3 regions of the Rummeliibacillus sp. BSL5 genome follow, and region 1 is predicted to be linked to each of the others. Evidence: riboswitches for the same ligand, from Rfam matches in the RefSeq annotation. Region 1 holds a riboswitch; each other region holds the start of a gene.
The links. Region 1 has a riboswitch for lysine ahead of RCJ93_RS15795 (amino acid permease). Riboswitches for the same ligand answer to the same signal wherever they lie in the genome.

Region 1 (7,286 bases):
TGCGCGATTTTTAACACCAGTCAACTGCATAAGACCTACATTTTGTGAAAAAGCAGTATATGGGAATGAGTTAAAGATTCCACCGATAATAGAAGCTAAGCCCTCTGAACGATATCCTCTTGCAAGTGCTTTATCATCAATTGGCGTATTAGTCATATCACTTAATGCAAAATAAGAACCTGTTGATTCAACCAAAGATACTAGAGCCACCAGCGTCATAGTAATAATAGGTACAACGTGAAACTCTGGTGTTGCGAAGTAAAATGGCGTTACGATTTGGCCCCATGCTGCTTCTTTTACAGGAGTAAAGTCAACTTTACCCATAAAACCTGCCACAATTGTGCCAAGTACTAGCCCGATCAGTATTGCAATCGAACGAAAGAATCCATTTGTGAATCGGTATAACAAGATAATCGCAAGAAGCGTGCCAAACGCAAGTGTAATGTTAGAAGCAGATCCGAAATCAGCTGCTCCTTGTCCACCACCCGCATTGTTGATAGCTACTGGAATTAATGTAATCCCGATGATTGTCACAACACTACCTGTCACAACTGGCGGGAAGAATTTAACCAGTTTACCAAAGAAACCTGAAATCAAAACAATAATTAAGCCTGAAGTGATGACCGCACCATAAATTGAACCAAGGCCATATTTGTCGCCAATGCCAATAATAGGTGTAACGGCTGTAAACGTACACCCGAGCACTAAAGGAAGGCCAATACCAAATACTTTGCCTCGTGCAACTTGCAATAATGTAGCAATCCCACACATCATGATATCAATCGAAACTAAGTACGTTAGTTGTGTTGTATTAAACTTTAACGCCCCACCAATTATAAGCGGCACTAATATAGCACCTGCATACATCGCCAATAAGTGTTGAATGCCCAGTGTTGCAAGTTTTGCTTTGTTCATTCTTTGCCGCCTCCTAAGAAAATTGGATTTCTTTGTTTTCTAATGATGAAACAATCGCCAGTGAATCCACTCGATATCCTTTATCGCGTAAAACTTGACCACCTTGTTGGAATCCTTTTTCGATAACAATACCGATACCGCTAATAGTTGCCCCTGCTTGTTCGATAAGATGAATTAAGCCTTTAGCTGCTTCGCCATTAGCTAAGAAATCATCAATGACAAGTACTACATCATCTTCTGTTAAGTAATCTTTTGAAACTGTCAGCGTGCTAGTTACTTTCTTAGTGAATGAATATACTTCAGTTGTATATAGGTTATCAATCAACGTCACCGATTTGCTTTTACGTGCAAAGACTACAGGCACTTCTAAAAGAAGGCCAGCCATCACAGCTGGTGCTATGCCGGATGATTCGATTGTTAATATTTTTGTAATTCCTTCATTTTTATAAAGCTCCGCGAATTCTTGACCAATTTTTTTCATCAATTGTGGATCAATCTGATGATTTAAGAAAGAATCTACTTTTAAAACTCCCTCTGATATTACTTTACCTTCGTTTACGATTTTATCCTGAAGTGCTTTCAACACGAGGAACTCCCTTCTTTTCGTTAGCACCTCAGCTTTTTTGCGTACAAAAAAGCCGAAGAACTAATACATCCAATCATCTACGAGTGGAGCAAAGTCCTTCGACTTATTGTCGAAAGTAATAGCAAATAGAAAGTAATGAACAAACTATTTACTAGATTGCTTCTCATAGTCAGATCATTTACGGTAATCTGGTAGAAACTTGCAGGCCATATTCCTGCTATTATATGAGTGAATGTTATGTAATTTTGATTATCTTTATTATAGCATGTAAAACGTAAAATTCAATATAAATTCTCTTTGTAAGTGTTGGTAAATAACCCAAATCCGAATAAATAGATTATTTATTATGATAGAAACATTTAAAAAGCGAACATTATATTAAACGAATTGGCTCAATTCACAATAAAAAAGCTAATCTACCAACGTTGATAGATTAGCTTTCAAGATTTAAATTATTGTACTTGGCGTTTCGTTGTCAGATCTGCTTCTTCTAGACGTACAACCTTTGTTTTACATTTCAGTTTATGGCCAAACCAGATAATAAGGAAGATTGGCAAGCCAATATAGGATACTAGGATGCCATACCAATCAATATGGTCGCCTGTAAACGCTGTGTAGTTTTGCCCTAAGATAACGATCGCACAAAGGACAAAGGCAAAAATCGGGCCAAATGGGAAAAATTTAGAGCGATACGGCAACTCTGAGAGATCACGACCCTGTGCCACAAATGCTTTTCGGAAACGATAATGACTGGTCGCTATACCAAGCCATGCAATGAAACCGCACATACCAGAAGCATTTAAGAGCCAGATATACACTGTACCAGATCCAAAAAGTGATGCCAAAAAGGATAAACAAGCCACTGCTACTGTTAAAACAAGTGCTGCAACAGGAACACCGCGGTTGTTTAGTTTTTTGAAAATCTTCGGTGCATTACCTTCCATTGCTAATTCACGTAATGTACGAGATGCTGCATATAACCCTGAGTTGCCGGCTGAAAGAATCGCTGTAAGGATAACTGCGTTCATCACAGAAGCAGCAAAGGCAATGCCTGCATTTTCAAATATTAATGTAAAAGGACTTACTGCCACGTCATCGCTATTTGCTAAACGTGCATCCGTATAAGGAATTAATAAGCCGATCGCTAAGATAGCTAAAACATAAAACAATAGAATTCGCCAAAAGACCGAGCGTACAGCCTGTGGGATTGTTTTTTCTGGATTTTCCGTTTCACCAGCTGTAATCCCAAGCAATTCTGTCCCTTGGAAGGAGAAGCCTGCAGCTAAGAAAATGCCTAATGTAGCAAAAAATCCACCATGGAAAGGCGCGTCGCCTTTAAAGAAATTAGTAAATCCAACAGGAGCATGTCCGCCGAGAATACCAAAAATCATTAAGAAACTAATGATAATAAATATAATAATTGTTGCTACTTTGATAAGCGCAAACCAATATTCGCTTTCACCAAAACTTTTTACTGACAAAAAGTTTAAAGTAAAGATAATTATAAGAAATGCAGCGCTCCAAATAAATGAAGGTGTGTGTGGGAACCAATATTTCATAACAATCGCTACAGCTGAAATTTCAGCTGCAATCGTTACTGCCCAGTTGTACCAATAATTCCAACCAAGCGCGAATCCTAATGAAGGATCAACAAATTTGGAAGCATATGTGCTGAATGATCCTGATACAGGCATATAAGCGGCCATTTCCCCTAAACTTGTCATAAGGAAAAATACCATTACACCAATTAGTCCATAAGCTAACAGTGCTCCTCCGGGACCCGCTTCTGCAACTGAGTTGCCGCTTGCTAAAAGTAGGCCTGTACCGATTGTACCGCCAAGTGAAATCATGGAAATATGGCGACTTTTTAAGCTGCGTTTCAGTTTCTGTTGTGTATTTGAATGAGAATCATGTTTAATGTTTGTTCGTATTCCTGCATTTGTATGTGTTTCTACTCTATTCATAACTCTCCTCTTTCCGTTTTTCATTGCAAGAAAAGGTCGAGCTGAAGGTATTCTTCGCCGCTGTCTATTACAGCTAAAATTTAAATAAAAAAGCCATCACATATATAACTGAGATGGCGTCCGAATTCCCCATCAACCTTGATCAAGATAGCTCAACACGCCGACTTTGGCGTGACAGTTCTGCACCTTTCGATAGCAGCCCCAGCACTAGCAATAAAAAGCTTGCTTGTACTTCGGCAATATTCCCTTTTTAATCGAGTCCTAAACGCTTTCTCGCCTCGTCGATTATACTCATGAATACCGCGACCTCTACCTCATCTATTGGATGAGGCATGCAATATATAGTTTTAAGTTACCTACATTGTAATATATTAAGCACATAACTACAAGGGTAAATAGAAAATTACTATATTTTAGAAAGAAGTGGACATGTTTTGTAAAACAAATATTGATAAAGCAAAATGATTCCTGTACGTTTTTATTATCTATTATAAATTCAAAAGGAGGATTTCCTTTGGCTTCAGAACAAGCTACGAACCGAAACAAGAAGCTGTCATGGGACAAAAAAACATGGCTTTTAGTGCTCGGTATTATCTTTATCGCCACAACATTGCGATCCCCTCTCACTGCTGTTGGCCCTATTATTGCAGATATTAAAGAAGAGCTCACTATATCAAATGTGTGGGCGGGATTGATTACAACTATCCCCTTGCTTGCATTTGCAGTTGTCTCACCATTTGTCCCTAAAATTTCACGACGTTTTGGATTTGAAAGAACATTGTTATCAGCCTTAATACTTTTGGCTATTGGTATCTTAATGCGTTCAGCGGGCAGTGTCTTTTTCTTATTCTTTGGAACGATTATCATCGGAGTTGCTATTTCATTTGGCAATGTCCTCTTGCCTGCTCTTATTAAATTAAAGTTTCCTCTTCAAGTAGGATTGTTAACAGCACTTTATTCTGTTTCCATGAACCTATCCGCCAGTATAGCAGCAGGCGTGAGCAATCCAATAGCAGAAACAACAATCGGATGGAAAGGAGCTCTTGCCTGTTGGGGTATTCTGGCCATTCTCGCTATCATAGTATGGCTACCACAATTGCGGAATCATGTGAAGGTAATAAACAGCAATGAACCTTCTCAACGTAATAAACCTATGTGGAAGTATCCTCTTACATGGGCTATTACCTTCACGATGGGGCTACAATCCCTGTTGTTTTATACGACGGCTACTTGGATTCCAGGACTGCTTGAAACCCAAGGCATGAGCCCGAGCAAAGCGGGATGGATGTTTTCTATTCTACAGATAGCACAATTGCCAATGACTTTTTTAACCCCGATTCTTGCAGGTAAAAAAGCTGACCAAAGGCCGCTCGTTGCATTATTGTCACTGTTTTACTTTGCAGGCTTTGCAGGTATATTTATGAATTGGACAGAGCTTACATTGTTATGGATGTTAATGATTGGATTCGCCGGAGGGGCATCCTTTAGTCTTTCTATGATGCTTTTCTCCCTTCGTTCTCGCAACGCACAAGAAGCAGCTGAGCTTTCAGGCACTGCACAATCCATCGGTTATTTGCTAGCTGCGATAGGACCTGTACTATATGGCTTTATCCATGACAGCTTCCATAGTTGGCATGCCGCTAACAGCTTATATCTTATTGTCACAGTCCTTTTGTTCGTCTTTGCATTCATTTCTGCTAAAGACCGATTTGTAACGAAAGAACAATAACAAAAGCGCCATTAGCCTGTAGCTAATGAGCGCTTTTTCATTTGTATTCTCTAGTCTTCCAATATCTTAAAAGGTGACGACCGATAAGAATACGCTGGCGAGTTCTTTTTATTTTTATACGGTTTATGAAAAATATGCGTTAAAGCCGGTGATAGAGGCGGAATAAGCCAAGTCCAATTGCCTGTTACATCTCTATTTTCCGCTTCTTCGTTCATTTCAAAACGTTTAAATTGCTGTGCTGCAGTGTGATGATCCACAATACTGACACCATCTTCCCGGAAAGAATACAAAACGGCTTCATTTAATTCTATTAGTGCACGATCTTGCCATAAGTTTGTGTTTGATCGCATATCTAAGCCCATCTTCTTCGCAATTAAAGGAAGCTGATTATAACGATTTTCGTCTGCAAGATTTCTTGCACCAATTTCCGTTCCCATATACCAACCGTTAAAAGGAGCGGCAGTATAGACGACTCCCCCTATCTCAAGAGGCATACTTGAAATGATAGGAACTGCATACCACTTTAAATGCAACTCAGAAAACCAGCTATATTCTGGATGCCTGATTTCCACTTCATTTATGTATATAGAAGGAATCTCAAAGAACTTAGGTGGCCGATTATCAACTTGAATAACTAAAGGCAACACGTCAAATTGCCTTCTCTTCCCTTTCCATCCAAGTTTTAAGCACTCATTTGTAAAAGCAACCGAATCCGCATCACCTACAATGGTTTGATCTTCACATTCATAACCCGCATAGCGTATCAATTGATGATTCCAAATACGGACACGGCCGGGCTCAAAAATTGTGATACAAGGCTTGATCTTCCCATTATTAAAGGCATATTCAATATGACTTATCAATTTTTGAAAAATAGTTTCTTCTTCTAATACGCCCCGTTCATCCTTCACCTGAAGGGTTTTCCAAAACAACCTGCCTATACACTTATTGCTGTTCCTCCAAGCAACCTGAGCACCGTAGCTCAATTCTTCAGGAGTATGATTATAACTTCCATTTTCCTCAATTTCTTGACGTACCTCTTTCAAACGATGATCTAATTGTTCATCCGGCAAATGATTCTCTTTATAATATAAAGTCAAAAAAGCGACTGCTTCATCTATTATGGCCATTATGTCCTCCTCGACCTGTCATTACCCCTATGATAAATCAAAAAAATCAGCGAAAAAATATGTAGATTATATATTCATTTATAAAGAATTGGAGAAATAGCATTAACATATTCAATGTTGATAAAGGGAATAGATTTGGCAATGTATTCATAGCGTATAGTAATAGATATATATTTTCATTTATACCTATCCACAGCCTCCCAATGATAATAGTAATTATTATAAAGAAGTTGTTAATACAGTTAACATAATTAAAGAAGTCATATAAGATATGTTTTTCAAACCATTTAAATTACATCCAAACCGTATTGTTGGCAACGTTTAACGTTGAATATCAACTTTTATTTTTCACAATTTAAGGAAGCAAATTAATTGACAAACATCGTATTATTTATATTCTATTCTTTAAGATACAAATTCCTTAAAAATAATTATTATAATTTACATTTAGCTATGACTCTGTTATAGTTATTTTCGAAGAGATAATTCTATAGATTTAAGGGGGAATTATGAATGGCAAACGACCAAAATAAAAAATTAACAACTGCGGCTGGTGCACCTGTCGTAAGCAATACAAATTCAATGACAGCAGGCAAACGTGGTCCAGTTCTATTGCAAGATGTTTATTTAATTGAAAAACTAGCAAACTTTAACCGTGAAGTGATTCCTGAACGCCGTATGCACGCAAAAGGATCAGGTGCATTCGGAACATTTACTGTAACGCACGATATTACAAAATATACAAAAGCAGCTATCTTCTCTGAAGTTGGCAAGAAAACAGACATGTTCGCTCGATTCTCAACAGTAGCCGGTGAACGTGGTGCTGCTGATGCAGAACGCGATATCCGTGGTTTTGCATTAAAATTCTATACCGAACAAGGTAACTGGGACTTAGTCGGAAATAATACACCTGTATTCTTCTTCCGTGATGCCATGCATTTCCCTGATTTAAACCATGCTGT
Region 2 (7,286 bases), on a different contig from region 1:
AATAGAGCGTCTGCCACCATGGAAAATTTGAAGTACTGCTTTTGCTCCTCCAGCATGAATCACATTAGCCACGCGTTTTAGACTAGGGATAAACTTGTCATCATATCCAGCAAACTGTCTTGGAAAACCTTTGCCGTTTTCTAAGACATGCGTGCAAGCTGTCACAATCATACCGACACCTTTTGAACGGCGGTCATAATAAGCAACCTCCGCGTCTGTAACGGTACCATCGTCATTACCAGAGTAGTTCGTCATAGGTGCCATTACCACTCGATTGCGCAATGTTACCCCGTTTTTCAATGTATATTCTTCAAATAAATCTGCCATACATATTGACCTCCTATTTTTCATTTCTTCACTAATTTATCGTATTCTGCAAGTAATCATGTGTCAAAGAATTGAAACTCCCTAGCAAAACAACTTTTGTACGTTCACGTTGTACAATAGGTACATTACAGATGCAAACTATTGATGTGCTATAATCCATTCTGCCGCTTCGCTCAGGTCATTACATACTGCATCGGCTAGTGGATCGCGTTCACCTAAATAAACTGTTTTCGTCCCTGCTTTCTTCCCCGCCATTATATCTGTATCCGTATCACCAACCATAAATGATTTTGATAAGTCAACTTCATATTTTGTTGCTAAGTCTTCAATTAACTTGCTATTAGGCTTTCGGCAAGCGCAACCAGCTTTTGGTTTATGTGGACAATAGACTGCCTCATCCACCTGAGCTCCCTGTTTCTTTAACTCCTCAATCATATGCAAGTGGATTTTTTTCAATTCCGATTCTTTCATATATCCAAGACCTACACCGCCCTGATTGGTGACCACAAACACAAAATCAAAATAAGCATTCAATTTTTTTATGGCTTCGGGAACACCCGGTAAGAAATACAAATCTTTCGGTTTGTTCACAAACTTTACCCTATTGGTTAGTACCTCATTAATGACCCCATCACGATCTAAAAATACGGCTTTTTTCATATATATAAGCACCTTTCTTTAGCGTTTATCTTCTTCATCATTGTCACATTTTACTAATTCTAAAACAAACATTCTTTTATGCTTAAGCGTTTCGTTGAAAGAGATTCGGGTATATTTATGTTGTAATCACATATCAAAAAAATGAAACAAATAATGGAGGTAATACACATGGATAAAAAAGTATTAGGAATTTATAACTCAAGCGCGGAAGTGATTAAAGCTATTGATGAATATCGTCAAAAAGGATATGCAACTGACGATTTCTCAATTGCACTTAATACAACAAACTTCCCTTCTGCTCCATCAGTCGTAAAAAATGAAACAGGCGTACTAACAGAAGATGTCGGCGGTCGCAATATGGAAGAAGATGAAGGTTTCTTCGATCGCCTAGCAGCAGTATTTAAAGGTGATTTCCACACAGATGTGGACCATGCATCTTATTACGAATATTTCTTAACACTTGGCTTTGATGAAGAATCTGCTCGTCGCTACGAACGCGATATTAACGATGGCCGTATTCTACTTTTAGCAAACAAAGAAGATGATGCCCTTTTAGGCACTGCTGACCCACTAACACCAGTAGACAACCAAGAGGCAAATGTAGGTCTTGATACCACAGTAGCTACTAATGATACAGTGGATGTTAATAATACAGTGGCAGATGAGCAAACATTAAAATTGCGCAAAGAACAACTTGATGTTGAAAAAGACCAAGTACAAACTGGTGAGGTTGAAGTTCACAAAGATGTTGTGGAAGAACCACAAACAGTCAATGTACCTGTCACACACGATGAAGTATATGTGGAAAGACGAAAAGTTACCGATGAAGCAGCTGCCACTACAGATGCTTATGCTCCAATGGGCGAAGACGACACAATCCGTATTCCAATCGTCGAAGAACAAATTGAAGTGACTAAAAGACCAGTGGTAAACGAAGAAGTAGTCATTGGTAAAAAACAAGTGACCGAAACAGAACAAGTCACTGATAATCTAAAACGCGAGGAAGCACGCATTGAAACGACTGGTGATGCTTCTGTCACAGATAGCGATGTAGATGCGGCAAATCGTGGTGCTATTACAGAGCAAGAATTGTACGATCCTGCAAATCAAAACGATAATGACCTTAAAAAGAACAATCTTGATGATACGCTTACAGCTGGCAATATGAATGCCGATATTAAAAACAGAGAAATATAATAATATTTGGCTTTCTATCTTGTAAAAGCATAGCTAGACTGCTATACTTTCTGTAATTGAATATTCACTTATTTCAATATCTTTTGAAATAAGGATAGAGGCGCAAAAACCATGAGTAAGCTGCAAGAGGATGATGAGATCCGACTACTGCAGTGGAAAGGGGAATTTGCCGAAGCTTAGAGAAACTCATATTTCTCTATTGCTGGGCCTGTTGTTGAATAAACACAGGACTGTCATGTAGGAAACTATATGGAGGGCTATCGTACGCATGGAGATGACTTTATGAATTCTCGCAGCAACGTAGTCACATCACGTTGCTGCTTTTTTTGCGTTATTTTCTATACTGCCCTTCTCCAAAAAATGAAAAGGAAGTGGAGAAGCAATGAATTTTGGAAGAATTATAACGGCGATGGTGACCCCATTTGACCAACAAGGAAATATTGACTTTAGAGCTACTCGTGAGCTGATTAATTATCTTATCGAAAACGGCTCAGATGGCATTGTGGTAGCTGGCACTACAGGTGAATCCCCTACACTCACAACGGCAGAAAAAATTAGTTTATTTCAATTTGTCGTAGATGAAGTAAACCATAGGGTTCCTGTTATTGCAGGCACCGGATCTAATAATACAAGGGCATCCATTGAACTGACTAAATCTGCTGAACATACTGGTGTGGATGGAATCATGCTTGTTGCACCTTACTATAATAAACCATCACAAGAAGGTCTTTATCAGCACTTCAAAGCAATTGCGGATTCAACGCAGCTACCAATCATTCTCTACAATATCCCTGGAAGAAGTGTTGTCAATCTAACCGTTGAAACAGTCACTCGCCTTGCCGCGATTAATAACATCGTGTCCATTAAAGATGCGAGCGGAAATTTGGATGCAATGGCTGAACTCATTACGCAAACACCCAATGATTTCAGTGTCTATACAGGAGAAGACCATTTAACACTGCCATCTTTATCGATTGGCGCTACTGGCGTTATTTCTGTATCTTCCCATATTATTGGAAATGAAATGCAAGCGATGATGGAAAAGTTTAAAAACGGGAATGTGATGGAAGCTGCGGTAGATCATCGTAGGCTTCTCCCTATATTCAAAGGACTATTTAGCGCACCTAACCCTTGCCCTGTAAAAGCCGGACTGAATCTGAGAGGAATAGCAGTAGGCGGTGTACGTTTGCCTTTAATACCCCTTAATGAAGAAGAAACTACTGAGTTGCAGCATCTATTGCAGACTGTATGTAAAGAAGACACAGCTTTAAAAAGTTAATTTAAAATAGGCACCAAAGTTCCGCGAGAAGCGTACAGTATAGTAAAAAAGGAATGATGTTTTGTATCACTATCATTGTCCATCTTGCGGAACAACCCACGGCTATTATCCGAATAGCCCCTCCCCTTACCAGTTTCAAAATCAATACCAGCAAACCTACCAAAGTCCGAATAGTGTTTATTTAAGAGATTATGGTCCAGCACCTTTTGCTATCAATATAGACACAGCAACAAAACAAAACACAAACTACCGCACAGCGCTATGGACCGGTGAGCATTTGCAGCTTACTCTGATGAGCATTCCAGTCGGAGGAGATATTGGTTTGGAGATTCACCCGCATACGGACCAGTTTATTCGCATTGAAGAAGGCGAAGGCCTTGTACAAATGGGTAAGAATAAACAGTTCTTAGACTTCCAGCAACCAGTGCGGGATGATTATGTCTTTTTCGTTCCAGCTGGCACATGGCATAATCTGACCAATACAGGCAACAAGCCAATCAAGCTGTATTCAATCTATGCTCCTCCTAACCATCCACGCGGCACGGTCCATCAAACCAAAGCAATCGCCGAAGCGGAGGAACCTCAATAAATAATCATTAAAAAAAGCAGCCTCCTCCTTAAGGACGGTTGCTTTTTTTTAGATAAAGGATGTTTGTACCGTCAACTCTCCTTCTTTTAAATTTGAACAAAAGAAAGGAGAATCTTTTTAATCAAGATTCTCCTTTTCTACTATTATAGAAGTCGCTTATTTCAATGTAGCTGTAATGGTAATAGAAGGATCGTCCATGGATATGCTATAACGTCCTTTCTTTACCGTATAGACAAATTCACGCGGCTTGTCCCCAGTATCGAATGGTACATGTTTAATTAGTTTATGATTTTGATCATAAAAACGCATTTTATTATTACCATATTGAGTATGATTTGACGTTAATACAAATTTAAATTTCGTATCTTTTTCAACGTTCAGCGTATAAAAACGATTGTTTTGATTCGGTTCATTCATTTTTAATTGTGGTGACGTTTCATAGTAAATGCCCACATGCCCTGGAACTCCTTTTTTTGTAGATGTCATCGATAATGAATACTTGCCATTTGGCGCATTGGTTGAGAAAAATGTTCTCGAAATTTTAACGACTGGATATGTTTCACCTGTTTCTTTATTCGTCAGTATCAGATTTTCAATCGGCGATTCAAATGAATTTTCGTTTTCTAGTGCATACAGCATGATATGTTTATCAGTTGTTAGGTTAAGATCAACGGATGGTGTAGAATGTTGATAGTACGGCAATTCCACTGCTCCATCTCTACCAGGAAGAAGTTCAGCCATAGTCGTATAGTTATATATTTTTTGATACAGTTTGAAATGGTACGGTGCATTCGGTTCCCCTTGCACTGCCACATAGCGCATACCTTTTTCGAGATAACGTAATTTTTCCGGTACTTCTTCATCCACATCGTTGATTTTTTCTTTTGCGTCACTCATCCAAAAAACCTGATTTGGCACATCTGCATTTCCAGTAAAGTAATAGTTTCCTTCTACTTGATCAACATTGATAGCATAGTATGCAAAGCCCTTGTCATCAAAAGTCCCTGTTGCTTCTTCATTCACAGCTAGTGGTTCATATGTTGCTGTGGCAGAAGGTTGATCAAACGATATTTTTTCATTAAGTTCAGCGAAGCCTGCGATAAGTTCTTTTTCTAAAGCATCCGTGTTGATTGTTTCTTGTTGCTGTGCTGCTTCTTTTACAAGTGCACGTCGTGAAACTTTGCTATCTCGCAGTACTCTCTCGGCTCCCTTCGTATCAAATTTCACATTAGGATATTCGGGTGCTTTTGCGGCCGTAAACACAACATTTGCCGCCAATACTTGTGCAGTTAAAGCATCGATTTTTTGTTGTATTGTCGCTGATTTATCAGTAGACACTTTTTCAAATGCTTTAGTTGCATTCTCTAACGCAACATCTTCACGCGAACCAACTAATTCACCCTTTCTGTAAATATTCCCTTTATATTCCCCATCTAAAATCTCGCCATTCGCATGTTCAATCTCTTGTCTACCATATAAAAAATCTAATTTTTCTCTGATGGCTTTATCATTCGCTATAGTTGCATCTGTATGCTCTAGCTTTCCTATAATCTTTTTTAAATCGTTCATTTGCACTGTTAGTGTTAGATAGGCATCATGAGAATCTGATTCATCTTCAGTAATCCATTCTACATAGTCTCCAAAAATTGCATCGAAATGCTCTGTATAGTTTTTCAGTAACTCTGCAATTTTTGTATTTAACACTGCTGAATCTATTTTTGACACTGTACTTAGCTTTTTGACTTTATCTAATTGTTCTAAGTAGTTTTGTGTACTTACACTGCGTATTCTCTTTCCGTTTTCATAAATGTACCCATCAATAGAACCATCTGCAAGCATATTATTGTAATAATATGTGCTTCTACCATCTGAAATCACTTTATTCTTAGGTGCAGGCAGCCCCTTTTCGTATAATTTGCCCTTATAAAGCATTGCTTGAGAAATACGTCCATCTTTAAATAAATAAGTTTTCTTTTTATAGCCGGCAAAATGATAACCTTTCGATAAAATACCATTTGTATAAAGTCTCAAACGATTAAAGTTATAATAATCATGATCGTTGTCGTAAAAGTATCCAATAACATAATCACCTTTTTTTATTGATTTATTTTCATATAATTTCTCGTTTGAATTGACAAAAATCCGTTTTGTTAAAACACCATCTTGGTAATAAAGGTCATTCAACTCACCTACAAAAAAGCTTTTACCTTGAATCAATTTTCCATCTTTAAACGCATATTTATAATCACGTGTTATATATAAACCTTTTTCAAGTTGCCCATTACGATATAGCTTTAAATTTTTTCCGCTACCATATTTAACGCGGCCAGGTGCTAGTGAGCCATCTTTATATAAGCAACCTTTATATACTTTGTAACCTTTCATTGGCTTACCCGTTGCCTTACTTAAGAGTACGCCATCTTTTAGTTGTACAGTAGCTGCGGCTGAAACAGTTGTGGTCTCAATTGTTCCGACAGATGACAGTAACATAGCTGTTGTTACTGCTACTAAAGTTATCTTTTTCATAAACAGAATCCCCTCCAATATATTCCTGTTATTATACCATTTTACCAAAATAAAATATCTTTTGTTTATTTTGCTATATTTTTTGTTAAATGAACAAATCAGAAGTGGTTAAATCACGTTAAACAATTAAATATTATACTAACCAATTCAGACAACAAGCCAATTCAGAGTGTATTCAATCTGTGTACTTGTACAGCACCCACGCAGCACAGTCCATTCTTCTTCTTTTAAAGTTAAACATAAAAAAGGAGAATCTTTATACAAGATTCTCCTTTTCTACTGATTTAATTAGCGAATACCTTTTATTTTGGTGTAACTTTAATAGTCAAAGGAGCTTTGAGGCTATAACGGCCTTTTTTCACGGTATAGACAAACTCCCGTTTATCAGTTCCTTCTGCGATAGTTGCTTTTTTCACTAGGTGATGGTTGTGATCGTATAATAGCATTTTTCCAAAACCCGTTAACTCAAATTTAAACTTTGTATCTTTTTTGACGTTCAGTGTATAAAAGCGACTTTCTTGATTCGGTTTATTAATTTTTAGATGAGGTGTCGTTTCGTAGCGAATCCCTGCATGTCCTGGAACACCTTTTTGCGTAGGTATAATCGACAATGAATACTTGCCGTTTGGCGCATTTGATGAGAAGTGTGTTGTCGAAATATGAACGACAGGATATGTTTTACCTGTTTTTTTATTCGTCAACACTATA
Region 3 (7,286 bases), on a different contig from region 1:
TTGCTTCCACAGCATTTGCAACTAAGTTATTGAGAATGGCTAGAATAGGATTTTGCTGAGATAGGATAAAGTCGACCGTCTGAGTAGTTTTGAGTTCCACTCTTTTATTTAACATACTGCTATATTTAAAATTTGCTTTTTCTACAAATTCTACAATATTCGATAAATAGTACTCCTCATTTGTTTTCACTACAGATATGTCTGAAAGGCCTGAAAAGATTCTTTGAGCATCCTTTTTCACCTCATGGATTTCCTGGGAAATATGGAGCGCGCGTACGCTAAGGTTTGTTTGATTATCAGCTTTCAATGTTCGATAAAAGTCATAACTATCAGCCATAATTTGTTCGATATGATTCATCATTTTTTGCAAATAGAGCGTTTCTACGTATAAGCCAGAGTCGAGTGATAGTTGTTCACCTACTCGTTTTTTCTCTTCCATTGCAATGATTGAACTAAAAATACCCACAACAAAAAAGCTTCTTAAAAAAGCAACCATCACAATTAAGAGCAGATCAGAAATACCTATATTGGTAACTGACATAAGGTATCTCAGCAAATGCTCCGCAGTGTTCGCCACAATTTCAATGCCTGTAGCGATTAAACCTAATTTAAATGGTGAATCAATAAATTTCTCCAGCTTTATGAATTGAAAAAGGAGAACATACAAGAAGTAATAAAAAAACGCAGGAAGATGTTCTTGAAAGCTATTGTCCCATGTGCCACTGTAAAATATAACTGAAATAATGAGACGAAAAAGAACTACGGTTGTCCCCGTTATAATACCTGTTTTTAAAACGGACTTTGGTTTCCGAGCTAACAGAAGCACTAAGAAAGTTATACTGCCTACTCCAAAGCGAAACGGTTCGCCTTGAAAGGGAGAGAGTTTAATTTCGCTACTGACAGCTGTTAAAACAGCGATCAATAACATCCATATCGTTTCCGACTTCAACCAATTTTTTTGACTAATGCCTATGGAGATTCCCCTCCAATCAGATAATATATTCTCTTTATATTACCATGATTGCACTAGAATGAAAAAATACGGTGAAACTTATAAGTCATATAAAAAACAAAAGACGATATCCACGCTACTAAGGGCGTGGATATCGTCTAACTGTTAGCTCATTTGATCAATGAGCTTTTATGAAAAATGAATAGGTGTGCTGAAAATCATTTGAGATTTCGAGAAACCATTTAATAGTTCCCTGTATTTTGTTATGCTCTTTGCAAAAATGCCCTTGTACGCTCATTCTTAGGTTGATTAAATACCTCTTCTGGCTTGCCATCTTCTACGATAACACCTTGATCCATAAAGACAATACGATCGGAAACTTCCCTTGCAAATTCCATTTCATGTGTCACTATAATCATTGTTAAACCTAGATTCGCCAGCTCTTTCATCACTTTCAAGACTTCTCCTACCATCTCAGGGTCTAAGGCAGATGTCGGTTCGTCAAACAGTAGCGCATCAGGCTGCATAGAGAGGGCTCTGGCAATGGCTACACGTTGTTTTTGGCCACCTGAAAGCTGATGGGGACGAGCATTTTTGTAACGATCCATCCCGACAACCTTTAAATATTTCATCGCCACTTCCTTCGCTTCTTCCTTTGGCCGCTTTAATACTTTTATTGGTCCTACCATACAATTGCTTAATACATCACAGTTATTAAACAGATTAAATTGCTGGAATACCATGCCGAGGTGAGTACGGTATGTATTTAAATTATGCTCTTGGTCCAGTATATCCTGTCCTTTATATAAAATCTTTCCGCCAGTGGGCGATTCAAGCAAGTTAATACAGCGCAGCAGTGTTGATTTCCCTGAGCCCGAAGAGCCAATCACACAAACTACTTCACCCTCCTTAACAGAAAAGTTAATATCTCTTAATACCTCATGTGATCCAAAGGATTTATTGAGATGCATGATATCGATAATGTTTTCCATAGAATCCCTCTCCTTTGTTATTATGATGCCTTCTGTCCGCTCAGCATTTCTTGATTATCTATTAGCTGATATGTTGCATTGCCGGCAAGTTTTCTTTCGAAATATCTCAATATTTGTGTCACTATAATAGTCATAATCAGATAAATGATACAGGCGACAAAGAATGACTCAAAGTAGCGGAAGTTATTTCCTGCAATCGTCTTCGTTTGGAAGAATAATTCGGTAACACCGATCACATTTAACACTGATGTATCTTTAATATTCATAATGTATTGATTGCTTGTAGCTGGCAAAATATTGCGCATTACCTGTGGCAAAACGACATGCACCATCGTTTTCCAATGATTCATACCAATCGCGCGTGCTGCTTCAAATTGTCCATTGTCGATGCTAATAATGCCACCTCGTACGATTTCTGCCATGTAAGCCCCTGTATTGAGAGAAACAATGAACATTGCCGCAAATGTACGGTTCATATCAATGTGAAATATCAGGTCAGAACCAAAGTAAACAACCATCGCCTGCACAATCATTGGGGTTCCGCGGAAAAATTCCACATATACCGATAAAATGATGCTTACGCATTTTAAAAATACTCTTTTAATTCTACTTTTGCTTTTCGGGATTGTATGAATAATACCGATGATTAAGCCAATTAAGGCGCCAAAAATTGTACCAACTGTCGCAATGAGCAACGTCATCCATGCGCCTCTTAAAAACATTGGCCAGTTATTGACGATAATCTCTATAAACCATTCTAAACTCATCTATTTTCCTCCTCCAAACAGCGCCTTAACAGATGCTTATGTCTCTCCTATAACAAAGCTTTAATACATGCCGTATCCTTTAGGCGTAAATATTACATGTTAAAGCGCGATTGATGCAAAGCTAGTGAAAGCTGAAGAGCACTTTCACTAAGTGAACTTTTGCATTATTTGGCTGCTGGTTGTTGTTTAATGGCATCATCCATCATTTTTGTACGCTCTTCTTCTGAGATGCCTTTTAGTATTTCATTGATTTTCTTTGTTAATTTGCTATCTTTCGGTATACCCACTGCTGTTTGTGTATCTTCCGCGGCTGTTTTAAATCCTTTGCCGTCGCTAAATTCAACCATTTTAAATTGATCATTGGCTGAAGTTGCTGATACTGCTTCTGGTTTCTCTGAAACATATGCATCCATCTTGCCTGCTTGTAAAGCCACGCGCATAGCGGAGAAATTATCCGTTGCTGTTTGTTTTTTCACGCCTGGAATTTGATCAATAACTGTATAGTGGAATGTATTTAATTGAGCTGTTACTCTTGCCCCTTTAAAGTCTTCAATTGAAGTAGCATTTTCATATTTACTTCCTTTTTTAACGACCATCACTAGATGAGATGTATAGTAATTGTCAGAGAAGTCGATTGTCTTTTTGCGTTCTTCAGTAGGAGACATCCCTGCAATAATCGCATCTATCTTACCTGAAGCTAAAGCTGGCACTAAACCGTCCCATTCCATTTTAGAAATGACAAGTTTTTTTCCTAAGCCATCTGCAATTTTTTTGGCAATTTGAACATCATATCCACCTGCATATTCAGCGTTCCCTTGAATGGCAACCGCACCATTAGAATCGTCACCTTGCGTCCAGTTAAACGGCGGATAACCTGCTTCCATGCCGACTGTAAATGTGTCGCTTCCTTTGCTGCCTGAAGACTTTGTATCACCAGATTCTTTAGAACTGCACCCTGTTAGAATTAGCACAGCAATTAGTAACATGCTTGATAACAGTGTTCCTATTTTTTTCATATTGATCTCTCCCTTTTTTCTAAATAAAAAAGACTAGAATTATAGACCTGAGTTGAACTCAGGGCTACGTAATTCTAGTCCTAAATCCTCTACTTATATCCCAATTTGAGATAGCACAACTCAATAAACCATAGAAATTTATTGAGACAGTCCTGCAGTTATTCACTGCAGACCCAGCATGCAACAATGAGAAACTTGTTACACACTTCGGCAATATTTCCTTCTTCTTAGACTCATCGCTTTCTCTAACTCCACTAAGAACTAATAAATACTGCGCCTCTACCTCACCGTATAAGTGAGGCTATATTTAGTTATGTTTTAAACAGTCTACAATAGGGATGGAATGGATGTCAATAATATTTCAACAATTTAAAAGATTCTAGCCATCAATCTTCCTCATATTCTTCTTCTGCATAATAGACTTCCCCGCTCATGGCATTAATAGCCATGATTTCTTTTCCAGCTGGAAATTCTGCTTCATAAGTCAAATCATATATAATTAGGTCTTCATCTTCTTCATCATTGACCTCAGTTCGTGCAAGATGCATTTCCAGCTGTTCTTTAAATTTAGCGTCGGCTTCCTCTAAAGGCAGGACTGGTACAATGTCTAGGGTATTTAACTTCCCTTCGTTTGGCAACAGCAGCGAACATTCACGAATAATCCCCGTATATTTCCCTACATTGATATGAATGGTGTAATCACTTAATAGGACACCCTTATGCTGTCTTATAAATGAAAATGTTGTGTATGGCTCAAAGTCAAAGTTTTCGTCAAACTCATCATCTTCTTCTAACTCCAACTCTTCAAAGAATTGTCGTTCCTCTTCTGACAAGTCTTCTTCTGTTATTATGCCATATGACGAATATTCCATTTCCCCTTGCTGTACTTCTAACAGGTACTTTTCATGGACATCGCCCACAATCGCCTCTAGGAACATTTTTGCTTTATTAGCTAATGTAGCTTCTGGCAGTTCTTCTTTCTGCTCTTCCCACTCTACCAGCGATTCGTATTCCATAAACATAGAATCTATGTTTTCAATTTTAATAACAGGTTCTTCTTCATCGGTGTTTTTCGAATTGCCTATATACCAAAAACGATTTGCTCCGTCCTCAATCAATTGCATATCATCAGTTACACCAAGCAATGTTTTTACACTCTCGGTTACTGTAACGGGCTCAAAGGAATTAGCATTTTGCTCCCCATATTCCATAAAATCCTCTTCGTATTGGAGACTACCGTCTACATGTACTCTAAAAGTGCCACTTTTTGGTTTGTAGAGAAGCTGTAATTCCCCATTCAAGTCTGCAATCGCAAGTTCGACAAGCGGTTGTTCAAAAAGAATTTCCCTAGCATCTTCAGCAGAAATCTGAATATCAGGATAGGCTAGCTGATAATACGACTGATTAAAGGTAGCCGACAGGATAAAACCTTGTTTATTTATTTCTAGCGTCACACCTGAATTAGGCAAGAATAGATTTAGTGCAACATCCTTTGCTTCAAACGTTAACAAGTATGATTCACCATTCCATTCAGAAATACTGCGGAAAGTAAGTTCTTTTTGATAGAATTCATCTATAAAATCTTCCGCAATTCCCATCAAATCCTCTTGTGTTAATTCTTCATACTCATCAAGTGACACATCATTGTGTTCCATGATGTCTTCCATTTCAATTAAAAGTGATGCTAATTTTCCGTCTTCTGTTACTTCGATTTGCCCATAAGGCAACTCTCTATTTAAGTCTACAATTTCTCCAACTGTCGGATCGTCCTCATCGTACTGAATAGCAATGACCGGACGCCCAATCATATAATCGCGTAATATAAATTCCCAGCTCTTCATTGGTTTTCTCCCCATATTCATTTAATTTTCTATATCTAATTATTAAGTGGTTAGTATTGTTCATCTATAATAAAAGTGCTCTTTCTACTAAAAGTAGTATCTTCTTTGTTAATTTTACAGTGCTACTACTAAAAAATTCTACCATAAATAATACATTTGGGCTTAAACAAATCAAAAAAAAGCCAGAGGAATTAATCCTCTGGTCCGTTTTCTAAAACACTTTTTTCCATAAGCTCTTTTTCATACCGTTCAATCTCTTCGATTGAATCTGCATACCAGACTCCGGTAAATCTAGATGGTTTTTTTTGCTCGAAATAATCTCCATCATAGTAGGCTAATGGGAATAGTACGCCTTTTTCAACATACTCTTTTATCGCTGTATAGAATGCATCTCGTTGGTCATTTGATCGGTAGGCTAAAAACTTGTTTACTGGCTTTCCAAGTTGTTCGTGTAGTAATAACATGGATGTAGAACCATTTTGTCTAAAGTTCAAATCGATAGCTTTCACTTGGCCATCCTTTGTAATAACAAGGTCAAATCCCGCTACACCGATAAACCCTTTTTCTACACCGCATTCCATAATTTCGCGACCTGCCTGAATGATTTCTTCTGGTACATTCTCTACTAGTATATTTCCACTGTATATTCCGTTGTCATCTGTAATTTGCTTCGATGCACCGATGAATTGGATACCAGTTTCTTCTGAATAAAGGTACTGGCAGCAATAATTCACTTCTATATCAAGACACTCTTCAACAATAACCATTTTTGCATCTTCACTTTTAAATTTGCGGACGGCCGCGACTAGCTGATCGTCAGTGTGACAAATCATAACACCATAGCCCCCAGATGAAGGCAAATCTTCACCTTGTTTTAAAATAAGTGGTAGCTGCCATGATTTAAGCTCTTCCTCTAATTGATCTATGCAAACAACGTCTCGTTTAGGTACATACTGTTTTGGGATGATATCATCGATATTAGCCTTACAGTTCAAATAATTAAACATTTCTGCATCCATCCAATAACAATCTCGACTGATTTCTTCTTCATCATATAAATAATGGAAAACAATTTTCTTTTTCTCTCGGCTCCACTTGTGTAAAACAGCTTCATATTCTTCTTGGTTGCCATATTGATAGGGTTGTTCGGGTATTTCTACCCCTACTATTTCGAACAGTTCTTTGATTTTGTCTGTTTGTGTCGCTTTATGAACCAGCGTTGGTAAATTTGAGATAACTAATTCTCTTGCAGTTAAAAAGTCCAACTGTTCCATGTCCTGCGACATCCAAGGGTTTTCTTGATAAGATGGCCTTGGACTATAGACAGCGTCCTCTCCGTAGATTTGCTTCAATGTAAAGGTTGGTTTTACGACTAGCTGATCCATATTATCTTCTCCTTTTCTATAACCGCACTGTAGCGGTCTTTTTTATCTATTGTGTTTCAATTGTTAGATTCGTCTTTAGTTAACTCTTTATAGCTTTCAAAAATCCCTTATAAGGATGCTATTAATTACCCCTTACTCTCTAACAAGAAACTATATTTCAAAAAGATAACTAAAATCTAAAAGACCTTTACAAATAACTAAAAATAATGTAAATTATCAAATGGCGAACGTTTTATAAATAAATAAAAAATAATATTCGACTTTAGGGGTGTTCCTTTATGGATAATGTATTTGATTACGAAGATATTCAGTTGATTCCTGCAAAATGTATTG

Region 2: another riboswitch for lysine. It lies ahead of dapA (4-hydroxy-tetrahydrodipicolinate synthase); the one in region 1 lies ahead of RCJ93_RS15795 (amino acid permease).
Region 3: another riboswitch for lysine. It lies ahead of RCJ93_RS14025 (transporter substrate-binding domain-containing protein); the one in region 1 lies ahead of RCJ93_RS15795 (amino acid permease).

The regions. Positions count from the first base shown of each region.
Region 1 covers NZ_JAVGCV010000009.1:1,718-9,003, forward strand. Annotated here, with positions in the region: gene RCJ93_RS15785 (nucleobase:cation symporter-2 family protein) at 1-915, opposite strand, end outside; gene RCJ93_RS15790 (xanthine phosphoribosyltransferase) at 929-1,498, opposite strand; purine riboswitch at 1,648-1,749, opposite strand; gene RCJ93_RS15795 (amino acid permease) at 1,954-3,465, opposite strand; lysine riboswitch at 3,606-3,785, opposite strand; gene RCJ93_RS15800 (CynX/NimT family MFS transporter) at 3,980-5,194, shown strand; gene RCJ93_RS15805 (nitric oxide synthase oxygenase) at 5,245-6,324, opposite strand; gene RCJ93_RS15810 (catalase) at 6,838-7,286, shown strand, end outside.
Region 2 covers NZ_JAVGCV010000003.1:79,517-86,802, forward strand. Annotated here, with positions in the region: gene RCJ93_RS12065 (NADH-dependent flavin oxidoreductase) at 1-327, opposite strand, end outside; gene RCJ93_RS12070 (D-glycero-alpha-D-manno-heptose-1,7-bisphosphate 7-phosphatase) at 466-987, opposite strand; gene RCJ93_RS12075 (YsnF/AvaK domain-containing protein) at 1,156-2,184, shown strand; lysine riboswitch at 2,272-2,452, shown strand; gene dapA (4-hydroxy-tetrahydrodipicolinate synthase) at 2,567-3,463, shown strand; gene RCJ93_RS12085 (cupin domain-containing protein) at 3,525-4,052, shown strand; gene RCJ93_RS12090 (hypothetical protein) at 4,209-6,578, opposite strand; gene RCJ93_RS12095 (hypothetical protein) at 6,881-7,286, opposite strand, start outside.
Region 3 covers NZ_JAVGCV010000005.1:89,168-96,453, forward strand. Annotated here, with positions in the region: gene RCJ93_RS14010 (ATP-binding protein) at 1-928, opposite strand, end outside; gene RCJ93_RS14015 (amino acid ABC transporter ATP-binding protein) at 1,216-1,944, opposite strand; gene RCJ93_RS14020 (amino acid ABC transporter permease) at 1,965-2,711, opposite strand; gene RCJ93_RS14025 (transporter substrate-binding domain-containing protein) at 2,876-3,727, opposite strand; lysine riboswitch at 3,831-4,017, opposite strand; gene RCJ93_RS14030 (hypothetical protein) at 4,114-5,568, opposite strand; gene ldmS (L-aspartate--L-methionine ligase LdmS) at 5,760-6,953, opposite strand; gene guaC (GMP reductase) at 7,232-7,286, shown strand, end outside.